2 regions of the Agromyces mangrovi (ex Wang et al. 2018) genome follow, and region 2 is predicted to be linked to the other one. Evidence: predicted binding sites of a transcription regulator. Region 2 holds the regulator's gene; the other holds the start of a gene.

Region 1 (10,658 bases), 1.1 Mb from region 2:
CGTCTCGGGCGGCAGCGAGCGGATCTCGGCCAGGAGCGGCTGCGGGTCCTCGTAGCGGGTCCACAGGCCCTCGAGGTCGAGCACGCCGAGCCCGCCGAGCTGGCCGATCATGATCGCCGTCGTCGGTGAGACGACCGAGTCCATCGGCGCCGCGAGGATGGGGATGTCGAACTGGTACGCGTCGATCGTCCACGAGACGGAGACGTCCTCGGGGTTGCGCGTGCGTCGGCTCGGCACGATCGCGACGTCGTCGAACGCGTACACCCGGCGGCCGCGCTTGGCGCGGCCGATCTCGATCTCCTGAGTCACGGATCAACCCTAGCGAACGGGTGCGACGCGGCCGCCGAGGCGCGGCCGGTCGCCGCCCCGCGCGCTACTTGCGGTAGTTCGGCGCCTCCACGACGATCTGCACGTCGTGGGGGTGCGACTCCTTGAGCCCGGCCGGCGTGATGCGCACGAACTTGCCCTGCGCCTTGAGCTCGGGGATGGTGCGCGCGCCGACGTAGAACATCGACTGCCGGAGCCCGCCGACGAGCTGGTACGCGACGGCCGAGAGCGGGCCGCGGTACGGCACCTGCCCCTCGATGCCCTCGGGGATCAGCTTGTCGTCGTTCGGCACGTCGGCCTGGAAGTAGCGGTCCTTCGAGTACGAGGTCTTCTCGCCCCGGGTCTGCAGGGCACCCAGCGAACCCATGCCGCGGTACTGCTTGAACTGCTTGCCGTTGACGAAGATGAGCTCGCCCGGGCTCTCGGCGGTGCCCGCGAGCAGCGAGCCGAGCATGACGGTGTCGGCGCCGGCGACGAGCGCCTTCGCGATGTCGCCCGAGTACTGCAGGCCGCCGTCGGCGATGAGCGGCACGCCCGCCTGCCGGGCGGCGAGGGATGCCTCGTAGACGGCCGTGACCTGCGGCACGCCCACGCCCGCGACGACGCGCGTGGTGCAGATCGAGCCCGGGCCGACGCCGACCTTCACGGCGTCCGCACCCGCGTCGATGATCGCCTGCGCGCCCGCGCGCGTGGCGACGTTGCCGCCGATCACGTCGATGTCGGCGAAGGCCGGGTCGGCCTTCAGCTTGGCGATGATCTCGAGCACGCCGCGGCTCTGGCCGTTGGCCGTGTCGACGACGAGGACGTCCACGCCGGCGTCGCGCAACGTGCCGGCGCGCTCCCAGGCGTCGCCGAAGAAGCCGATCGCGGCACCGACGCGCAGGCGCCCCTCGGCGTCCTTCGTGGCGTGCGGGTACTTCTCCGACTTGTCGAAGTCCTTGACCGTGATGAGGCCCGTGAGACGCCCGTCCGCGTCGATCAGCGGCAGCTTCTCGATCTTGTGCTGGGCGAAGATCGCGACCGCGTCGTCGGGGTCGATGCCGACCCGGCCGGTCACGAGCGGCGCCTTCGTCATGACGTCGCGCACCTTCGTCGAGGGCTTCTCGAAGTCGGAGACGAAGCGCATGTCGCGGTTGGTGATGATGCCGACGAGGATGCCGTCGTCGTCGATCACAGGCAGGCCCGAGACGCGGTAGCGGCCGCACATCGCGTCGACCTCGGCGACCGTCGCCTCGGGATGCGTGGTGACGGGGTTCGTGATCATGCCTGACTCGGAGCGCTTGACCTGGTCGACCTGCTGCGCCTGATCCTCGATGGACAGGTTGCGGTGCAGGATGCCGATGCCGCCCTCGCGTGCCATGGCGATGGCCATGCGCTGCTCGGTCACGGTGTCCATGGCCGACGAGAGCAGCGGGGTCGCCACCTCGATCCGGCGGGTGAGACGCGAGGTCGTGTCCGCCTCGCTCGGGATGACGTCGGTCTGCCCGGGGAGCAGCAGCACGTCGTCGTAGGTGAGTCCCGTGAAACCGAACGGATCGGCCTGCTCGTCCATGTGGTCCTTCCGCGAGCGCCTGAGATGGGGACCCGCGAGCGTCGTGGGCGCGCGAGTATACCCATGGTAAGCGAGTTTGCGGCCGCCCCATTCCCCGATAACAATCGGGCACCAGTGCCGTCCGATCGAAACACTTAGGACATAATCGGCACGTACTGTCGTCATCGCAGCCGGCAGTCAGGACCGGACCCGACCGGCCACCGGCACGCGGGTCCCCATGGAGGTGCAGTGGAACCGACTCTGTCAGTCACCAGACCCTGGTCCGGTCGAATACTGGCCATACTCGGCATACTCTTCGCCGCCCTCACGCTGGTCGTGATGGCGCCCGCCCCGCTTCCGCGGAGGAGAGCCAGGACGACCTGGTCGAGGAGGTGGAGGAGGACTACACCCTCTTCTTCCGCGGCAACGTCCAGTTCGAGGGCGAGCCGCTCCCCGACGTCGTGATCACGATCGAGGGCCCGGGCGGGTTCAGCTCGACCGTGCAGACCGACGCCGACGGCCGCTGGGAGGTGGGCGTCCCCGAGAAGGTGGTCTACACCGTCACGCTCGACGAGGAGACCCTGCCCGAGGGCGTCGTCGTGGCCGAGGGCGGCGCCACGCGCGAGGCCGAGTTCGGCCAGACCAGCAACGCCTCGGTCAACTTCTTCCTCGGCGAGGGCCAGCGCGTCACGCAGAACATCTGGAGCCAGGTGCTCGACCGGGCGGTGACCGGCCTCAACTTCGGCCTGCTGCTCGCGCTCGCGTCGATCGGCCTCTCCCTCATCTTCGGCACGACCGGACTGTCGAACTTCGCGCACGCGGAGATGGTCACGTTCGGCGCGCTGATGATGCTGACCTTCTCCGTCTACGTGGGCTGGCCGGTCTGGCTCGCGATCATCATGGCAGTGGTGCTGAGCGCCGCACTCGGCTGGGTGCTGGATGCCGGCCTGTGGAAACCCCTCAGGCGCCGCGGCGTCGCGATCGTCCCATTGATGATCGTGTCGATCGGTCTGTCGCTGGCGATGCGGTACACCTTCCAGTTCTTCTACGGCGGCACCACCCAGCAGCTGCCGGGAGCGACGATCCCGCCGACGATCATCCTCGGGCCGATCTCGCTGTCCTGGATCGACGTGCTGAGCATGGGCGTGAGCATCGTCGCGCTGCTCGCATTCGGGTACTTCCTGACGCGAACGCGCATCGGCAAGGCCACCCGCGCGGTGTCGGACAACCCGAGCCTCGCCTCGGCCAGCGGCATCGACGTCGACGGCGTCATCCGGATCGTCTGGGTGCTCGGCGCGCTGCTCGCCGGCATCAGCGGCATCCTCTTCGCCTACTACCGTCCGGGCGTCAGCTGGGACATGGGCTTCCAGCTGCTGCTGCTGATCTTCGCGGCCGTCACGCTCGGCGGCCTCGGCACAGCGTTCGGCGCGCTCGTCGGCTCGCTCATCGTCGGCCTGTTCGTCGAGCTGTCGACGCTCTGGCTGCCGAGCGACCTGAAGTACGTCGGCGCGCTCGTGGTGCTGATCCTCGTGCTGCTGTTCCGGCCACAGGGCATCCTGGGCCGTCGAGAGAGAATCGGATAGGAGGGGCCTGACATGCTCGACTGGGGAGCGATCTTCGGCAATGCCGCAATCGAATTCATCAGCCCGACCACCGCGGCGTACGCGCTCGCGGCACTGGGCCTCGCCATCCACTTCGGCTACACGGGCCTGCTGAACTTCGGACAGGCCGGCTTCATGGCGATCGGCGCGTACGGCTACGCGCTGTCGGCGCTGCGCTTCGGACTCCCGATCTGGGCGTGCGTGCTCATCGGCATCGGAGCATCCGTCGTCTTCGCGCTGATCCTCGGTATCCCGACCCTGCGACTGCGCGCCGACTACCTGGCGATCGTGACCATCGCGGCCGCCGAGATCGTGCGACTGCTGTTCACGACCAACGAGTTCGACGCCTTCACGGGCTCCGCGAGCGGCCTCTCGGCGTTCCAGCGCGACCTCGAGGCGCTGAACCCGCTGCCCGACGGGTCGTACGGATTCGGACCCTGGAACTTCAGCGACCGCACGTGGTTCTTCCTCATGATCGCGTGGGTGGTCGTGGCGCTGTGCGCGCTGCTCACCTGGATGCTCATGCGCAGCCCCTGGGGCCGCGTGATCAAGGGCATCCGCGAGGACGAGGACGCCGTGCGCTCGCTCGGCAAGAACGTCTACTCGTACAAGATGCAGAGCCTCATCCTCGGCGGCGTCTTCGGCACCCTGGCGGGCATGCTCTTCGTGTTCCCGCGCGCCGTCGTGCCGAGCTACTTCCAGCCGACGCTGACGTTCTTCATCTACGCCATCCTGCTGCTGGGCGGCGCGGCCACCATCCTCGGGCCCATCGTCGGCTCGATGGTGTTCTGGGTGCTGCTGTCGTTCTTCTCGGGCTTCGTCGCCCGTGCGGTGGCGGCCGGGTGGTTCCCGTTCATGACCCAGGTGCAGGCCGGGCAGCTCCGGTTCATCCTCGTGGGCGTGGCGATCATCCTGATAGTCGTGTTCATGCCACAGGGCATACTCGGCAACAAGAAGGAGTTGGCCTTTGTCAAGTGACAGCGTTCCCTCGAAGACGCCCGAGAAGACGACCGGGCTGCACGTCGGCGATCCCGCGCCGGGCGTGAAGAAGGTCGATCCGATCCTCGTCGCCGACCACGTCAAGCGCACGTTCGGCGGCCTCACCGCGGTCGACGTCGACCACGTCGAGATCCCGCGCAACGCCATCACCGCGCTCATCGGCCCGAACGGTGCCGGCAAGACGACGTTCTTCAACCTGCTCACGGGCTTCGACCGGCCCGACACGGGCACCTGGGAGTTCGACGGCCGGCCCCTCGCGCACGTCCCGGCCTACCGGGTCGCGCGCATGGGCCTCATCCGCACCTTCCAGCTGACCAAGTCGCTCGGCCTGCTGACCGTCATGGACAACATGAAGCTCGGCGCGAAGGGCCAGTCGGGTGAGAACTTCTTCCGCGCCCTCCTGCCGTTCCTCTGGCGCGGCGAGGAGCAGGCGAACGAGGACAAGGCGATGGACCTGCTCACGCGGTTCAAGCTCGACACGAAGAAGGACGACTACGCGGCCAGCCTCTCCGGCGGCCAGCGGAAGCTGCTCGAGATGGCCCGGGCGCTCATGAGCGACCCCACGCTCGTCATGCTCGACGAGCCGATGGCGGGCGTGAACCCGGCGCTGACGCAGTCGCTGCTCGACCACATCCTCGACCTCAAGGCCGAGGGCATGACCGTGCTCTTCGTCGAGCACGACATGCACATGGTGCGCCACATCGCCGACTGGGTGATCGTCATGGCCGAGGGCCGCGTCGTCGCCGAGGGCGACCCGCACGAGGTCATGCAGAACCCCGCGGTGATCGACGCCTACCTGGGCAGCCACCACGACAGCGATCTCGGCGACACCGAGACCGAGCACGTCACGGCGATGAAGGAGCTCATCGATGACGAACAGTGAACCGAGCACGACGCAGGTCGCAGAGCCGGAGCGCGAGATGGTGGTCGACGTGCGGGGAGTCACCGCCGGTTACCTGCCCGGCGTGAACATCCTCAACGACTGTTCGCTCCAGGCCCGCGACGGCGAGCTCATCGGCATCATCGGCCCGAACGGCGCCGGCAAGTCGACGCTGCTGAAGTCGATCTTCGGGCTCGTGAAGGTCCGCGAGGGCGGCATCTACCTGCGGGGCGACGAGATCACGAACCTGAAGGCGAACAAGCTCGTCGCCAAGGGCGTCGGGTTCGTCCCCCAGACGAACAACGTCTTCCCGACGCTGACCATCCAGGAGAACCTCGAGATGGGCGTCTACCAGCGCCCCAAGGATCTGAAGCACCGCCTCGAGTTCGTGGTCGACATCTTCCCCGAGCTCGGCAAGCGGCTCTCGCAGCGCGCGGGGTCGCTCTCGGGCGGCGAGCGCCAGATGGTCGCCATGTCGCGCGCCCTCATGATGGGCCCGCACGTGCTGCTGCTCGACGAGCCGTCGGCCGGCCTCTCCCCCGTGCGCCAGGACGAGGCGTTCCTGCGCGTCAAGGAGATCAACCGCGCCGGCGTCACCACCATCATGGTCGAGCAGAACGCCCGACGCTGCCTGCAGATCTGCGACCGCGGCTACGTGCTCGACCAGGGCCACGACGCCTACACCGGCACCGGCCGCGAGCTGCTGAACGACCCCAAGGTCATCGGCCTCTACCTCGGCACGCTGGGCCAGGACGAGTAGCGCGACTCCCCAGACACGTCCACGAGAGCGGGGCGGATGCCGGTGGCATCCGCCCCGCTCTTCGTGTGCGTGCGTCCCGCGAACCTCAGTGAGTGCGTCCCGGGCACGATGTGCGCCTCGTGGGGCACGACGAAGGGCCCCGGCCGAAGCCGGGGCCCTTCGCCTACGCGTCGCTCCGAGGAGCGTCAGCGGCGGAGACTATCCGTCGCCGATGCGCTCGTACGTGCCGTCGGCGTTGTACTGGAAGATGCCGATGGTCGCCTCGGTCGGGTCACCGTTCTCGTCGAAGGTGACCGGGCCCGACGGACCGTCGTAGTCGATCTGCTCACCCTCGGCGAGGAGCGCAGCGCCGTCGGCGAAGGTCGTGACCTTCTCGCCCACGTCGGCGATGCCGCCCGAGACCTGCTGGAGGTACTCGGCGATGTCGGCGCCGTCGGTGCTGTTCGCGGCGTAGGCCGCGAGCGCCAGGAGGATGACCGCGTCGTACGACTCGGCCGCGTAGCTGTAGTCGGTCAGCGAGTCGTCGATCTCGAGCAGCTGGTCGGTGAAGTCACCGAGCGTGCTCACGTCGAGACCGGGCAGGGTGCCCTTGGCGCCCTCGACCAGACCCGGCGCGAAGTCCGCGCTGTAGTCGGCCAGGTTGCCGTCGACGAAGTACAGCTTGTCACCGGGGAAGCCCTCGCCGACGAGCGCCGGCGTGACGATCTTCGCCTGGTCGAACGTGATCAGCGCGATCGCGTCCGGGTTGGCTGCGGTGACGCCCGCGATCTGCGAGTCGAAGTTCGAGTCGCCCTCGTTGAAGAGCTCCTCGGCGACGACCTCGCCGCCGGCGGCCTCGAACGCGGTCTTCGTGAACTCCGCGAGACCGGTGCCGTACGGGTCGTTCAGCACGATCATGCCGAGCGTGGCGTTGCCGTCCGACGCGATCAGGTTGCCGAGCACCTCGCCCTGGAGCGTGTCCGACGGAGCGGTGCGCCAGTAGAGGTTGTCGTCGTCGTAGTCGGTGAAGTCCGCCGACGTGTTGGCCGGCGAGAACTGCACGACGCCCGCGGCGACGATCTGGTCGATGACGGTCTTCGAGACGCCCGACGATGCGGCGCCGACGATGCCCGAGACGTCCTGCGAGAGGAGGTCGGTCACCGAGACGGTCGCGGTGTCGGTGGTGGTGTCACCCGAGTCGCGGTAGACGACGTCGACGGTGATGCCGAGGTCGGCGTCGTTGATCTCCTGCGCGGCGAGGGCCACGCCGGCCTCCTCGGGCGGGCCGAGGAATGCGAGCGCACCCGACTGCGGGAGGATCGTACCGATCTTCAGGGTGAGGTCGCGCTCGCCGGGCTCGATCGGGTTGGCGTCGCCGGAGGCGGCAGCCTCGTCAGACTCGGTGGGCTCGGTCGTCTCACCCGAACTGCACGCGGTGAGGAGGAGCGCGGATACACCCGCAAGGGCGATCCCCGTCCAGGCCGCGCGAGCCGAGCGCTTGGCCGAAGCCTTCGCGATTACGCTCATCATGCTCCTAGGGACTGAAGGACACTGGTTGGTGCGGCACCCAGACGGGTGCCGTGGGTTCACAGTAGTCAGGCCCGTGAGACGGGAACAAGTCAGTGCGATCACAACCGTGTAACACCGACTGAATCGTTACGTGGGCGTCACAAACGGGCCCCGAACGGCGCGAATCCACCCTCCGGCGTCGATTCCGCGCAACGATCGTGAGCCGCTCAGACGGGCCCCACGGGGGCTTCCGGGGCGTCCCGGTCCTCGGATGCGGCGAGCGCCTTACGAGCCGCCCTGCCCCGTCCTGCGGCCTGTGCGAGGTCCACCAGCAGCACGGCGATGGCGAGCCACACGAGCGCGAACCCGATCCACCGCTCGAGCGGCATGGGTTCGCCCAGCACGGCCACGCCCACGACGAACTGGATGACCGGCGCGAGGTACTGGATGAACCCCATCGAGACGAGCGGCAGGCGGCGCGAGCCGGCCGCGAACGCGAGCAGCGGCACCGCGGTGACGGCGCCCGCGCAGAGCAGCAGCAGCGCGTGCACGGGCCCCGCGGTGCCCAGCGTGAGCCCCGACGTCATCGCGACGACGACGAGCTGCACGATCGCGAGCGGCGTGAGCCACGCGGTCTCGAGGGTGAGTCCCGCGACCGCGTCGACCCGCCCGCCGACGCGCTTCTTGATCAGCCCGTAGCAGCCGAACGAGAACGCGAGCACGAGGGCGATCCACGGCAGCCCGCCATGGGCGAAGGTGAGCACGAGCACCGCGACGAACGAGATCGCCACCGCGACCCACTGCAGCGGGCGCAGCCGCTCCCGCAGCACGAGCACGCCGAGGAAGACCGTGACGATCGGGTTGATGAAGTAGCCGAGCGACGCCTCGACGACCTGGTCGGACGCGGTGGCGTAGACGTAGGTCTGCCAGTTGACGTAGATGAGGGCGCCCGCCGCGCCCATCACCAACAGCACCCGGCGGTCGCGCGCGAGCGCGACGAGCGGCCGCCAGGCCCGTGTCGCGGTGAGCAGCACCGCGCAGAACACGAGCGAGAGCAGCACCCGCCAGGCGACGATCTCGAACGGCCCGGTGGGCGCGAGCGCCAGGAAGTACAGCGGCAGGACTCCCCAGAGTCCGTATGCGGTGAACGCGAACGCGAATCCCGCCCGGCGGGTCGCGGCGGAGGGGTCCGCGGGGCCCTGGGCCCCGGGCCGGGAGGTGTCGGTCACCGCTCGATGCTACGCCGCATCCGGGCTGCGGCCGCCGCCGCCGAGACGGCGAAGGGCCCGGTCGCGCGATGCGACCGGGCCCTTCGCGAGTTGCGGATGCGACTAGCGCACGACCACCGCGAGCACGTCGCGGGCCGAGAGCACCAGGTAGTCCTGGCCGCCGAACTTGACCTCGGTTCCGCCGTACTTCGAGTAGATCACCTTGTCGCCGACGGCGACGTCGAGCGGGACGCGGTTGCCGTTGTCGTCGATGCGACCCGGGCCGACCGCGACGACCTCGCCCTCCTGGGGCTTCTCCTTCGCGGTGTCCGGGATGACGAGACCCGAAGCGGTGGTCTGCTCCGCCTCGACCTGCTGGATGACGATGCGATCCTCGAGCGGCTTGATGGAGACCGACACGTTTGACCTCTTTCTTGAAGAAACGAAGACTGTTTAGCACTCGCAGACTGAGAGTGCTACGTCGAGTCTAGGGGTCTGTTGGCACTCGTGCAACGTGAGTGCCAACAGCACGACGGATGCCTCGCGGCGGCCGCCTGACGCCGGCTGCGCCGGTGCTAGCGTGGCGGGATGGATCGCGCCGAGCTGCTCGAGCTGCTGAGCCCCGAGGGCCTCCGACTCCTCGACTCGCTCCCCCGCTGGACCGGCCGCGACCAGGTCGTGCAGGCCGTGAGCCGGCTCCGCAAGGAGGGCCACTCGGCGGGGGTCGTGGCGGCCGCCCTCACCCAGTCGCGGCTGCGCGCGCGGGCGGAGGCGAAGTTCGGGCCCTTCGCCGAGCGCATGCTCTTCACCGAGGCGGGCCTCGAGCAGGCGACGCGCCTCCGCGTCGCCGCGCTGCACGCCGGGCGCTTCGACGCCGCGGGCCTGCGCCGCGTCGCAGACCTCGGCTGCGGCATCGGCGGCGACGCGCTCGCGATGGCCGCGATCGACCTGCACGTGACGGCGGTCGAGGCCGACGAGGTCACCGCCGCGATCGCGGCCTACAACCTCACCCCGTTCGCGCACGCGGAGGTGGTGCATGCCGACGCGGCATCCGTGCCCCTCGACGACGTCGACGCGGCCTGGCTCGACCCCGCCCGCCGCCGCACCGAGCAGGGCACCACGACCCGGCTGTCGGACGCCGCGGACTACTCGCCGAGCCTCGACACGGTGTTCGCGATCGCCGAGCGGATGCCCGTGGGCGTGAAGCTCGGCCCCGGAACCGACCGCGACGTCATCCCCCACGACGCGGAGGCGCAGTGGGTGTCGGTCGACGGCGACCTCGTCGAGCTCGTGCTCTGGACCGGCGTGCTCGCCCGCGACGGGGTGGGCCGGGCTGCCCTGGTGCTGCGCGACGACGGCGCGCACGAGATGGTCGCGCCGGCCGACAGCGAGGACGCCCCGACCGGTGAGCTCGGCGCATTCGTGTACGAGCCCGACCCGGCGGTCATCCGGTCCCGGCTCATCGGCGACCTCGCGCGCCGGCTCGACGGGCGCATGGTCGGCGACGGCATCGCCTACGTCTCGGCCGACGACCTGACGCCGACGCCGTTCGCGACCGCGTTCCGCGTGCTCGAGCAGCTGCCGCCCGACGAGCAGGACCTGCGACGGGCGCTGCGCGACCGCGGCATCGGCGTGCTCGAGATCAAGAAGCGCGGGGTCGACGTCGATCCGGCGGCGCTCCGGAAGCGACTGAAGCTGCGCGGCGACGCGAGCGCGACGGTCATCCTGACCCGGGCGCAGGGGCGGCACGTGGCTCTGCTCGCCGAGCGGGTCTGAACCGGCCCGGTTCCCCGCGCTCAGGCGGTGATGCCGAGCACGTTCGCGTAGTAGACGATCCAGATCGCCGAGAACAGCGTGCCGATCC
Region 2 (10,658 bases):
CGCGTCCCTCTGGCTGGCCGGCCGGCGGCGCCTGCGCGCCGTCGCGGCCGCCGCCCTCGTGGTGCTCGTGGGCGCATGGGTGGGCTGGGGGTGGGCCGCCGACGGGCTGCGCACGGCGGACCGCCCGGCCGACTGGGTGCTGGCCGCGTGCGACGTCGGCCAGGGCGACGCCGTGCTCGTACGCGCGGGCGACGCGACCATGCTGGTGGACACGGGTCCCGACCGGCAGGCATTGAGCGGATGCCTCGGGGTGCTCGGCGTCCACCACGTCGACGTGCTGGTGCTCTCGCACTTCGACGCCGACCATGTCGGCGCGACCGAAACCCTCGCCGGCCGCGTCGGGCTCGTCGTCGTGGCCGACGCGGACGATCCGCGCGAGGCGGCAGCGCTCGCGCCGCTCGGCGGCGCCCGGGTCGCGCGCGTGTCGGTCGGCGACACGGGATCCGCCGGAGGCATCCGCTGGAGCGTGCTCTGGCCGCGGCCGGGCGCGCCCGGCGGCAACGACGCGAGCGTTGCGATGCTCGTCGACGCCGGCGGGCTGCGCACCGCGTTCCTCGGCGACCTCGGCGAAGACGCCCAGCGGGCGATGGCAGCGAACGGGCTCGGGCGGGTCGACGTGGTCAAGGTCGCGCACCACGGCTCGGCCGACCAGCACGACGGCGTGTACGAGCAGCTCGGCGCTCGCGTGGGACTCGTCAGCGTGGGCGCGGACAACGGCTACGGGCATCCGACCGACCGCGCCCTCGACCTCGTGCTCGGCGGGGGCGGCCTGCCCGTGCGCACCGACGAGTCGGGGCTGGTGCTCGTCGCCCAGCGCGATGGCGCGCCGGTGGTCTGGGTCGAGCGCGGCCCACCGGCGACGGCGACCGGCGCACCGCCGGCGTGGGCGGGCGCCGGTAGACTCGGCGCCGACCCGAGAGGCGGGTCGCGACGAGGAGGAATCGCGTGGCCCGCACCGCCCGACCGGCACGAACCGCCAAGGCGAAGGTCGCGATTCCGCAGCTCGACTGGCACGAGATGCGCCCCGCGCCCGTCGTGCTCGTGACCGGTTCAGAGGGCTTCCTCGCCGACCGCGCGATGCGACGGCTGCGCGACGACCTCCGGGCCGCCGACGCGTCGCTCGAGGTGACCGACGTCGACGCGGCGTCGGCCAGTCGTGGCGAACTGCTCACGCTCGCGAGCCCGTCGCTGTTCGGCGAACCGCGGCTCATCCGCGTCGAGGCGGTCGAGAAATGCAGCGACGACTTCCTCGCCGACGCCCTCGAGTACCTCGAGGCGCCCGCCGACGACACCACCCTCGTGCTGCGCCACGCCGGCGGCGCCCGTGCGCGCAAGCTCCTCGAGGCGATCCGCGGCGGCGCCGGCGGCGGCATCGAGATCGTCTGCGCCGAGATCAAGCGCGACTCCGACCGGTACGAGTTCGCCGCGCTCGAGTTCCGCGCCGAGAAGCGCCACGCGACGCCGGGCGCGGTGCGTGCGCTCGTCTCCGCGTTCGCCGACGACCTCGCCGAGCTCGCCGCCGCGTGCCGCCAGCTCATGGCGGACGAGGCCGGCGAGATCACCGAGCAGACCGTGGCCCGCTACTACGGCGGCCGCGTCGAGACGACCGCGTTCGTGGTCGCCGACCAGGCGATCGCCGGGCGCCACGGCGAGGCGCTGCGTGCGCTGCGCCAGGCGCTGCAGTCGGGAGCCGACCCGGTGCCGATGGTCGCTGCCGTCGCCGTGAAGCTCCGCACCATGGCCAAGGTCTCGGGCACGCGCGGTGGTTCCGGCCAGCTCGCGAAGGAGCTCGGGCTCGCGCCGTGGCAGGTCGACCGCGCCCGGCGCGACCTCTCCGGCTGGGACGACGAGGGGCTCGGCGTCGCGATCCAGGCGCTTGCGACGGCGGACGCGAACGTCAAGGGCGCCGGCCGCGACCCGGTGTTCGCGCTCGAGCAGCTCGTCGGCGTCATCGCGCGACGCGGTCGCTGAGCAGACGCGAAACGGGGCCCCGCCTTCCGGCGGGACCCCGTCTCGAATGCTGCGGCGCGACTTACAGCGCGGCGGCCTGCTTCGCGATGGCCGACTTGCGGTTCGCGGCCTGGTTCTTGTGGATGACGCCCTTGCCGGCGGCCTTGTCGAGCTTGCGGCTCGCGACCTGCACGGCCTCGGTGGCCTTCTCCTTGTCGCCCGAGGCGATGGCCTCGCGCGCCTGACGCACGGCGGTCTTCACCGAGCTCTTCACGGCCTTGTTGCGCTCGTGCGCCTTCTGGTTGGTCTTGTTGCGCTTGATCTGCGACTTGATGTTTGCCACGTAGGTTCGCTTTCGTTGTGTCGATCGGATGGAGCCGTTCGGTGGGAGGGCACCTCGCGGCGATTCGTGCGGGGTGGGACCCACACGCAAGCCAACAGGCAACGATACCAGCACCGCCTGCGAGACGCCAATGCCGGACGCGTGTCGGCGCGCCGCCCCAGCATGGGAGAATCGAGCACGATGTCCCCTCGAGCCGTTCACCCTCCGACGCCTGCTGCCACCGATCCGGCGCGCATCCGCAACTTCTGCATCATCGCGCACATCGACCACGGCAAGTCGACGCTCGCCGACCGCATGCTGCAGATCACCGGCGTCGTCAGCGACCGCGACATGCGCGCGCAGTACCTCGACCGCATGGACATCGAGCGGGAGCGCGGCATCACCATCAAGAGCCAGGCGGTGCGCATGCCGTGGGAGGTCGACGGCGACGCCTACGCGCTGAACATGATCGACACCCCCGGCCACGTCGACTTCACCTACGAGGTCTCCCGCTCGCTCGCCGCGTGCGAGGGCGCGATCCTGCTCGTCGACGCCGCCCAGGGCATCGAGGCGCAGACGCTCGCGAACCTCTACCTCGCGCTCGAGAACGACCTCACCATCATCCCGGTGCTGAACAAGATCGACCTGCCGGCCGCCGAGCCCGACAAGTACGCGCGCGAGCTCGCCGACCTCATCGGCGGGTCGCCCGACGACGTGCTGCGGGTCTCGGGCAAGACCGGCGAGGGCGTCGAGGAGCTGCTCGACCGCGTGGTCGAGCTCATGCCGGCCCCCGTGGGCGACGCCGACGCGCCCGCCCGCGCGATGATCTTCGACTCGGTCTACGACGCCTACCGCGGCGTCGTGACGTACATCCGCATGATCGACGGCCGGCTCTCGCCGCGCGAGCGCATCCAGATGATGTCGACCAAGGCGACCCACGAGCTGCTCGAGATCGGCGTGAGCTCGCCCGAGCCGAAGCCGTCGAAGGGGCTCGGCGTCGGCGAGGTCGGCTACCTCATCACGGGCGTGAAGGACGTGCGCCAGTCGCGCGTCGGCGACACCGTGACCACGTCCGTCAAGCCGGCGTCCGAAGCGCTGCCCGGCTACACCGACCCCAAGCCCATGGTCTTCTCGGGGCTGTACCCCCTCGACGGCAGCGACTACCCCGAGCTGCGCGAGGCCCTCGACAAGCTGAAGCTGTCGGATGCCGCGCTGGTGTACGAGCCCGAGACCTCCGTCGCACTGGGCTTCGGGTTCCGCTGCGGGTTCCTCGGCCTCCTGCACCTCGAGATCATCTCCGAGCGCCTGCGCCGCGAGTTCGGCCTCGACCTCATCGCCACCGCGCCGTCGGTGGTCTACGAGGTCACCACCGAGGACGGCCGCAACATGGAGGTCACGAACCCGAGCGAGTTCCCGACCGGCGTCAAGGTCGCCGAGGTGCGCGAGCCCGTCGTGCGCGCCGCCATCCTCGCGCCGAAGGACTACGTCGGCACGATCATGGAGCTCTGCCAGAGCCGCCGCGGCAACCTGCTCGGCATGGAGTACCTGGGGGAGGACCGGGTCGAGCTGCGCTACAGCATGCCGCTCGGCGAGATCGTGTTCGACTTCTTCGACCAGTTGAAGTCGAAGACCGCCGGCTACGCGAGCCTCGACTACGAGCCCATGGGCGACCAGGCGGCCGACCTCGTGAAGGTCGACATCCTGCTGCAGGGCGACCAGGTCGACGCGTTCAGCGCCATCGTGCACCGCGACAAGGCCTACGCCTACGGAACCCTGATGACCGGGCGCCTGCGCGAGCTCATCCCGCGGCAGCAGTTCGAGGTGCCGATCCAGGCGGCCATCGGCGCGCGCATCATCGCCCGCGAGAACATCCGCGCCATCCGCAAGGACGTACTCGCCAAGTGCTACGGCGGCGACATCACCCGCAAGCGCAAGCTCCTCGAGAAGCAGAAGGAGGGCAAGAAGCGCATGAAGATGGTCGGTCGCGTGGAGGTGCCCCAGGAGGCGTTCATCGCCGCGCTCTCGGGCGAGACCGAGTCGAGCAAGAAGTAGGCGGATGCGACGTCAGAGCTTCACCGAGCAGTCGGTCGACTACGGGGCGATCGGGGCCACGACCGACCCCGACCTCATGCGCTACCCGCCCGAGGGCTTCAAGCCCGCCGAGCACCGCATCAAGCTCGGCAGCGGGCGGGAGCGGTTCGACCGGTCCGCCGAGGCGCTCATGACCTGGGGCGTCCAGCGCGGCGCGCACCTGCAGGTCGACGAGGTGCAGGAGGGCACCGGGGAGCAGTACCTCGGCATCCTGTTCGACGAGGAGGGCACCCCGCTCGAGCAGCAGCCCGCCGATCGGGGCGAGCAGCGGTTCGCGCCCGACGGCACGCCGTTCGTCGCGTCGGGCATGACCGCGACCATCACGCGTCGGCGCGGCCTGCCCAGGTTCCGCGCCGAGATGCTCGTCGTCTACGTCGTCGACGAGCCCGACCGCGTCGGCTTCGCGTACGGCACGGTTTCGGGCGCGCCGATGAGCGGCGAGGAGTCGTTCGTCATCGAGCACCGCGAGGACGACACGGTGTGGCTCACGATCCGCGCGTTCCACCGGCCCGCGGGTCGCTGGGCGCAGGTGTTCGCCCCGTTCGTGCGACGCCAGCGCAAGCAGATCGTGCGCGAGGAGCTCGTCGCGCTGCACCCGGCCGGGGCGGTCTAGGCCCGTGGCCGGCGCACTGCCGGTCGGCGAACCGGCACCCGAGGACGGGCTCCTGCCGGACTCGGCCGCCGCGGGTGCGACCGACCGCGCATTCGGCGTCTACGTGCACGTGCCGTTCTGCCGCGTGCGCTGCGGCTACTGCGACTTCAACACCTACACCGCCGACGAGCTGCGCGGGGCGCGTCGCACGGACTACGCGGGCCAGGCGATCGAGGAGCTCGAGGCATCCGCTCGCGTGCTCGACGCCTCGGGCGTGCCCGCCCGCCCGGCCGCGACCGTCTTCTTCGGCGGCGGCACGCCCACGATGCTGCCGGCCGACGACCTCGTCGCGATGCTCGACGCGGTGCGCCGCACGCACGGGATCGCCGCCGGTGCCGAGGTCACGACCGAGGCCAATCCCGACTCGGTCGACGCGGCGTACCTCGCACGGTTGCGCGAGGGCGGCTTCACGCGCGTGTCGTTCGGCATGCAGTCGGCCGTGCCGCATGTGCTCGCGACGCTCGAGCGCACGCACGACCCGGCGAACGTGCCGCGCGTGGTGCGCTGGGCGCGCGAGGCCGGGCTCGACGTCAGCCTCGACCTCATCTACGGCACGCCGGGGGAGTCGCTCGGCGACTGGGAGCGGAGCCTCGACACGGTCATCGCGGAGTCGCCCGACCACGTGAGCGCCTACGCGCTCATCGTCGAGGCGGGCACGAAGCTCGCGCGCCAGATCCGCCGCGGCGAGGTCGGCGAGGTCTCCGACGACACGCAGGCCGACATGTACGAGCTGGCCGAGGAGCGGCTGTCGGCGGCCGGGTACGCCTGGTACGAGGTGAGCAACTGGGCGACGGATGCCGCGCATCGCTCGCGCCACAACCTCGGCTACTGGCGCGGCGACGACTGGTGGGGCGTCGGCCCCGGCGCGCACAGCCACGTCGGTGGAGTGCGCTGGTGGAACGTGAAGCACCCGGCGGCGTACGGGGAGCGCATCGCGCGAGGCGTGTCGCCGGCCGCCGCGCGCGAGGTGCTCGACGACCACGCGCGCGAGACCGAGCGCGTGCTGCTGCGGTCGCGCATCGCGGAGGGCATCCGGGTCGACAGCCTCGCCGCGGCCGGCCGCCGGGAGGTCGCCGGGCTCATCGCCGACGAGTTGGTGGACGCGAAAGCCGCCCTCGCCGGTGAGCTGGTGCTCACCGTGCGAGGGCGGCTGCTGGCGGATGCCGTGGTGCGTCGGATCACCGACGCCTGAGTGCGCCCGGGCGCCTCAGCTGACGAACTTGATCGACAGCGGGTACTTGTACGGCTGGCCCTTGTTCGCGGCGACCGCGGCGATGATGCTGAACACGATGATCAGCACGTAGACCGCGATCACGATCAGGATGCCGACGACCACGATGATGAGGATCGAGCCGATGATGGCCGCGATCGTCATGGTGATCTGGAAGTTCAGCGCCGTCGCGGTGTGGTCGCGCACGAACTGGCCCTTGTCGCGCAGCACCAGGTAGCCGATGAGCGCGGGGATGAATCCGAAGAAGATGCCGCCGATGTGGATCAGCGTCGCCCAGAGTCGCTGGTCGGCGGGGCTCAGGGGCTGGGCCGCACCGGCTGCGGGCTCCTCGGGCGGGGGCGGAGGGGTGGTCTCGGACATGCATGCTCCTCTGCGGTACGGGTCGTTCGTCAATGCTGGCACAGCGCCGCGCCGGGCGACAGGGTGCGCTCCGGCGCGGCGCAGCCGACTACTTGATGAGGCGGATGGCGAAGGGGTAGCGGTAGTGGTTGCCGTCCTTGACCTTCGTGAAGGCGATGATCGAGAAGATCACGCTGACGACCCACGGCGCGTAGTTGAACAGCGCGAGCGGGGAGAGCAGGCCCCACGAGATCGTGATCAGGATGGTGGTGAGGATCCACAGCGCGATCGAGGCGCCGACCATGGTGATCTGGAAGTTCAGCGCCTCCTTCGCCTCGGTGTTGGTGAAGGGGCCGCGGTCCTTGAAGATCAGCCAGATGATCAGCGACGGCAGGAAGCCGAGGATGCCGCCGAGGTGCGCGAACGACGCCCACTGGATGTCCTCCGACTGGGAGAGCGGGCTCGGTGCGGCGGGCTGGGGCTGCTGCGGCTGCTGGGGCTGCTGCGCGTTCGGGTCGGCGGGCTGCTGGTCGGTCATGGCGAACATGCCTTTCGGTGTCGAGTGGTTCCTGAGCGGGATGCGTCGGCAGCTCGGCCCTCGGGCCGGTGGGGGATGCCTCCGATCACGCTAGTGGCGCGCGCTGCCGCGCGGCAATGCCTTCCGCGCTCGTGCGCGGGGTAGTATTGGCACTCGACTTGACGGAGTGCTAAGGCGAGCGGAACGGGAGGAGCGCGGATGGTCTCGGAGCGCAGCCTCGCGGTCCTGCGGGCGATCGTGCAGGACTACGTGTCCAGCCGTGAGCCCGTCGGGTCGAAGTCGATCGTCGAGCGCCACTCGTTCGGCGTCTCGGCGGCGACCATCCGCAACGACATGGCGCTGCTCGAGGAGGAGGAGCTGATCGCGGCTCCGCACACGTCTTCCGGCCGCATCCCCACCGACAAGGGGTACCGCGTCTTCGTCGACCGGCTCGGCGAGTTCCGGCCGCTGAGCCCGGCCCAGCGGCACGCGATCGAGACGTTCCTCGGCGAGGCGGGCGACCTCGACGAGCTGCTCGCGCGCACCGTGCGACTGCTCGCGCAGCTCACCAACCAGCTCGCCGTCGTGCAGTACCCGTCGTTCGGCAGCGCCAAGGTGCGCCACGTCGAGCTCGTGCCGGTCGGCGGCACCCGGGTGCTGTGCGTGCTCATCACCGACGCCGGCCACGTCGAGCAGCGCGTGGTCGACGCCGGGCAGGAGGTCGAGGAGACCGACCTCGCCGACGCTCGCGCGCGGCTGAACGTGGCCGTCGGCGGCATGCCGCTCGGCGACGCCGCGGAACGACTCGCGGGCATCGACGACCCCGGTGCCCCGGCGCTCGCGCAGCTGCTGCGCACGGTCGCGGGCACGTTCGCCGAGCAGGCGCGCGCGCAGCGGCACGACCGGCTCGTCGTCGCGGGTGCCGCGAACCTGGTGCGGACCGAGCAGGACTTCGCCGGCAGCATCCTCGACGTCATCGAGGCGATCGAGGAGCAGGTCGTGCTGCTGAAGCTCTTCGGCGAGATGGCGGGCGACCCGCACGGCGTCGCCGTCTCGATCGGGCGTGAGAACGCGCCGTTCGGGCTCGGCGAGACCTCGGTGGTCGCGAGCGACTTCACGGCACCGGGCCGGGAGATCTCGCGCCTCGGCGTGCTCGGCCCGACCCGCATGGACTACTCGAGCAACATGGCGGCGGTCCGCGCCGTCGCGCGGTACGTGACGCGCATGCTCGGGAACGACTGACCCGGCAACCGGCCAGCCCGGCTGCCGCGACCGACGAAAGGAGCCACCCTCGGTGGCAGATCACTACGAAGTCCTGGGCGTCTCGCGCGACGCGAGTCCCGAGGAGATCAAGAAGGCCTACCGGCGACTCGCCCGTGAGCTGCACCCGGACGTGAACCCGGGCGCCGACGCGTCCGAGCGCTTCAAGGAGGTCACCCACGCCTACGACGTGCTGAGCGACCCCAAGCAGCGCCAGCAGTACGACCTGGGCGGCCAGCAGGGCTTCGGCGGCCAGCAGGGCTTCGGCGGGTTCGGCGACATCTTCGAGACCTTCTTCGGCGGCGGGCAGCAGTCGCGGGGGCCGCGGTCGCGCCGCGAGCGCGGGCAGGACGCCCTGCTGCGCGTGGAGGTCGACCTCGACGAGGTCGTGTTCGGCACCCACCGCGACATCGAGGTCGACACGGCCGTCACGTGCGAGACCTGCCGCGGCAGCTGCTGCCAGCCGGGCACCGCGCCGGTCACGTGCGACATCTGCCACGGCACCGGCAGCGTGCAGCGCTCGGTGCGCTCGCTCCTCGGGAACGTCATGACGTCGAGCCCCTGCGGCACCTGCCGCGGCTACGGCACCGTCATCGCCACCCCGTGCACCACCTGCCAGGGGCAGGGCCGGGTGCGCGCTCGGCGCACGGTCGCGGTCGACATCCCCGCCGGCGTCGAGACCGGGCTGCGCCTGCAGATGCCGGGCAGCGGCGAGGCCGGCCCGGCCGGCGGCCCGAACGGCGACCTCTTCCTCGAGGTCAAGGTGCGCAACCACGACGTCTTCAGTCGCAACGGCGACGACCTGCTGTGCACGCTCGAGGTGCAGATGACCGACGCGATCCTCGGCACCGATGCGACCATCAAGGCGCTCGACGGCGACGTCGAGGTCGAGCTGAAGCCCGGCCTGCAGAGCGGCGAGGTCGTCACCGTCAAGGACCGCGGCATCACGCGCCTGCGCGGATCGGGCCGCGGCGACCTGCGCATCGGCATCCAGGTCGTCACGCCCACGAAGCTGGGCCACAAGGAGCGGCAGCTCGTCGAGCAGTTCGCCTCCGCGCGCAAGCAGCCCGCGCCCTCGCTCACACACTTCCAGCAGGGGCTCTTCGCCAAGCTCCGGGACCGCTTCCTGGGCTGACATGGCCAGCCTGTTCCTGCGCGACGACCTCGGGGCGGATGCCGCGCCGGGGGCGGAACTGGTGCTCACCGGCGACGAGGCCCGGCACGCCGTCACGGTGAACCGGGTGCGCGTCGGCGAGGTGATCTCGATCGGCGACGGTCGCGGCACGGTCGCGACCGGCGAGGTGCTGCGCACCGCGCCGCGGGAGCTGGCGATCGAGGTCGCACGCGTGGAGCGCGCACCGCGCCCCGAGCGCGGCCTCGTGCTCGTGCAGGCGCTCGCGAAGGGCGACCGCGACGAACGCGCGGTGCAGGCCGCGACCGAGCTCGGCGTCGACGCGGTCGAGCCGTGGTCGGCCGCACGTTCGGTCTCGCGGTGGGACGCGCAGAAGGCGAGGAAGGGCCGCGAACGCTGGGACAGCATCGCCCGCGAGGCGTCGAAGCAGTCGATCCGGGCCTGGCTGCCCGAGGTGCGCGAACTGGTCTCGACCACTGATCTCTCCGCCCTCGCCGGCACGCGGCGCACGCTCGTGCTCGAGCCCACTGCCGACGACCGGCTCGTCGACGCCGACCTGGGCGACGCGGGCGACGTGGCCATAGTCGTCGGCCCCGAGGGTGGCATCGCGCCCGAGGAACTCGATCGGCTCGAGGCATCCGGCGCCCTGCTCGTGCGCATGGGCGGCAACGTGCTGCGCACCTCGACCGCGGGGCCCGCGGCCATCGCACTGCTGAGCGCGCGGCTCGGCCGCTGGTGAGCGGCCGCGCGTAGGATGGGCCGCATGCCGAACGACGCCGAACCGACCGTCTTCTCACGCATCGCCGCACGCGAGATCCCGGCCGACGTGGTCGCCGAGACCGAGCGGATCATCGCGTTCCGCGACATCGCGCCCAAGGCGCCCGTGCACGTCGTGGTCACCCCCAAGACGCAGGAGTACCGCGACGTCGTCGAGCTCGCGGCATCCGACCCCGGCCTGCTCGCCGAGCTCGTCGAGGTCGCGCGCGGCGTCGCAGCCGAACTCGCCGACGGCGACTTCCGCCTGGTCTTCAACACCGGTGCGAACGCGGGCCAGACCGTCTTCCACGTGCACGCGCACGTGCTCGCCGGTGGCCTCGAGGAGGGCAGCCTTGCCGGCTGACGACGAGGAACGCACGTCGTCGCTCGACGCGTCGGGCCCCACGG

What was found. Region 2 encodes HrcA, which represses chaperone genes, less so after heat shock. Its sites were predicted from a motif close to TTNGCACTCGNNNNNNNCGAGTGCNAA; they were not measured.
Region 1: the regulator HrcA is predicted to act here: its motif matches at 9,293-9,319, upstream of groES (co-chaperone GroES).

The regions. Positions count from the first base shown of each region.
Region 1 is NZ_AP027737.1:810,238-820,895, forward strand. Features, by position in the region: gene QUE38_RS03820 (GuaB3 family IMP dehydrogenase-related protein) at 1-309, opposite strand, end outside; gene guaB (IMP dehydrogenase) at 374-1,879, opposite strand; gene QUE38_RS03830 (ABC transporter permease subunit) at 2,251-3,441, shown strand; gene QUE38_RS03835 (branched-chain amino acid ABC transporter permease) at 3,454-4,437, shown strand; gene QUE38_RS03840 (ABC transporter ATP-binding protein) at 4,427-5,341, shown strand; gene QUE38_RS03845 (ABC transporter ATP-binding protein) at 5,328-6,098, shown strand; gene QUE38_RS03850 (ABC transporter substrate-binding protein) at 6,297-7,604, opposite strand; gene rarD (EamA family transporter RarD) at 7,814-8,815, opposite strand; gene groES (co-chaperone GroES) at 8,918-9,214, opposite strand; gene QUE38_RS03865 (class I SAM-dependent methyltransferase) at 9,383-10,570, shown strand; gene QUE38_RS03870 (hypothetical protein) at 10,591-10,658, opposite strand, start outside.
Region 2 is NZ_AP027737.1:3,306,687-3,317,344, forward strand. Features, by position in the region: gene QUE38_RS15765 (ComEC/Rec2 family competence protein) at 1-1,045, shown strand, start outside; gene holA (DNA polymerase III subunit delta) at 946-1,971, shown strand; gene rpsT (30S ribosomal protein S20) at 2,033-2,293, opposite strand; gene lepA (translation elongation factor 4) at 2,474-4,324, shown strand; gene QUE38_RS15785 (DUF1990 family protein) at 4,329-4,976, shown strand; gene hemW (radical SAM family heme chaperone HemW) at 4,981-6,207, shown strand; gene QUE38_RS15795 (DUF4870 domain-containing protein) at 6,223-6,606, opposite strand; gene QUE38_RS15800 (DUF4870 domain-containing protein) at 6,695-7,123, opposite strand; gene hrcA (heat-inducible transcriptional repressor HrcA) at 7,322-8,344, shown strand; gene dnaJ (molecular chaperone DnaJ) at 8,397-9,497, shown strand; gene QUE38_RS15815 (16S rRNA (uracil(1498)-N(3))-methyltransferase) at 9,499-10,233, shown strand; gene QUE38_RS15820 (HIT domain-containing protein) at 10,258-10,614, shown strand.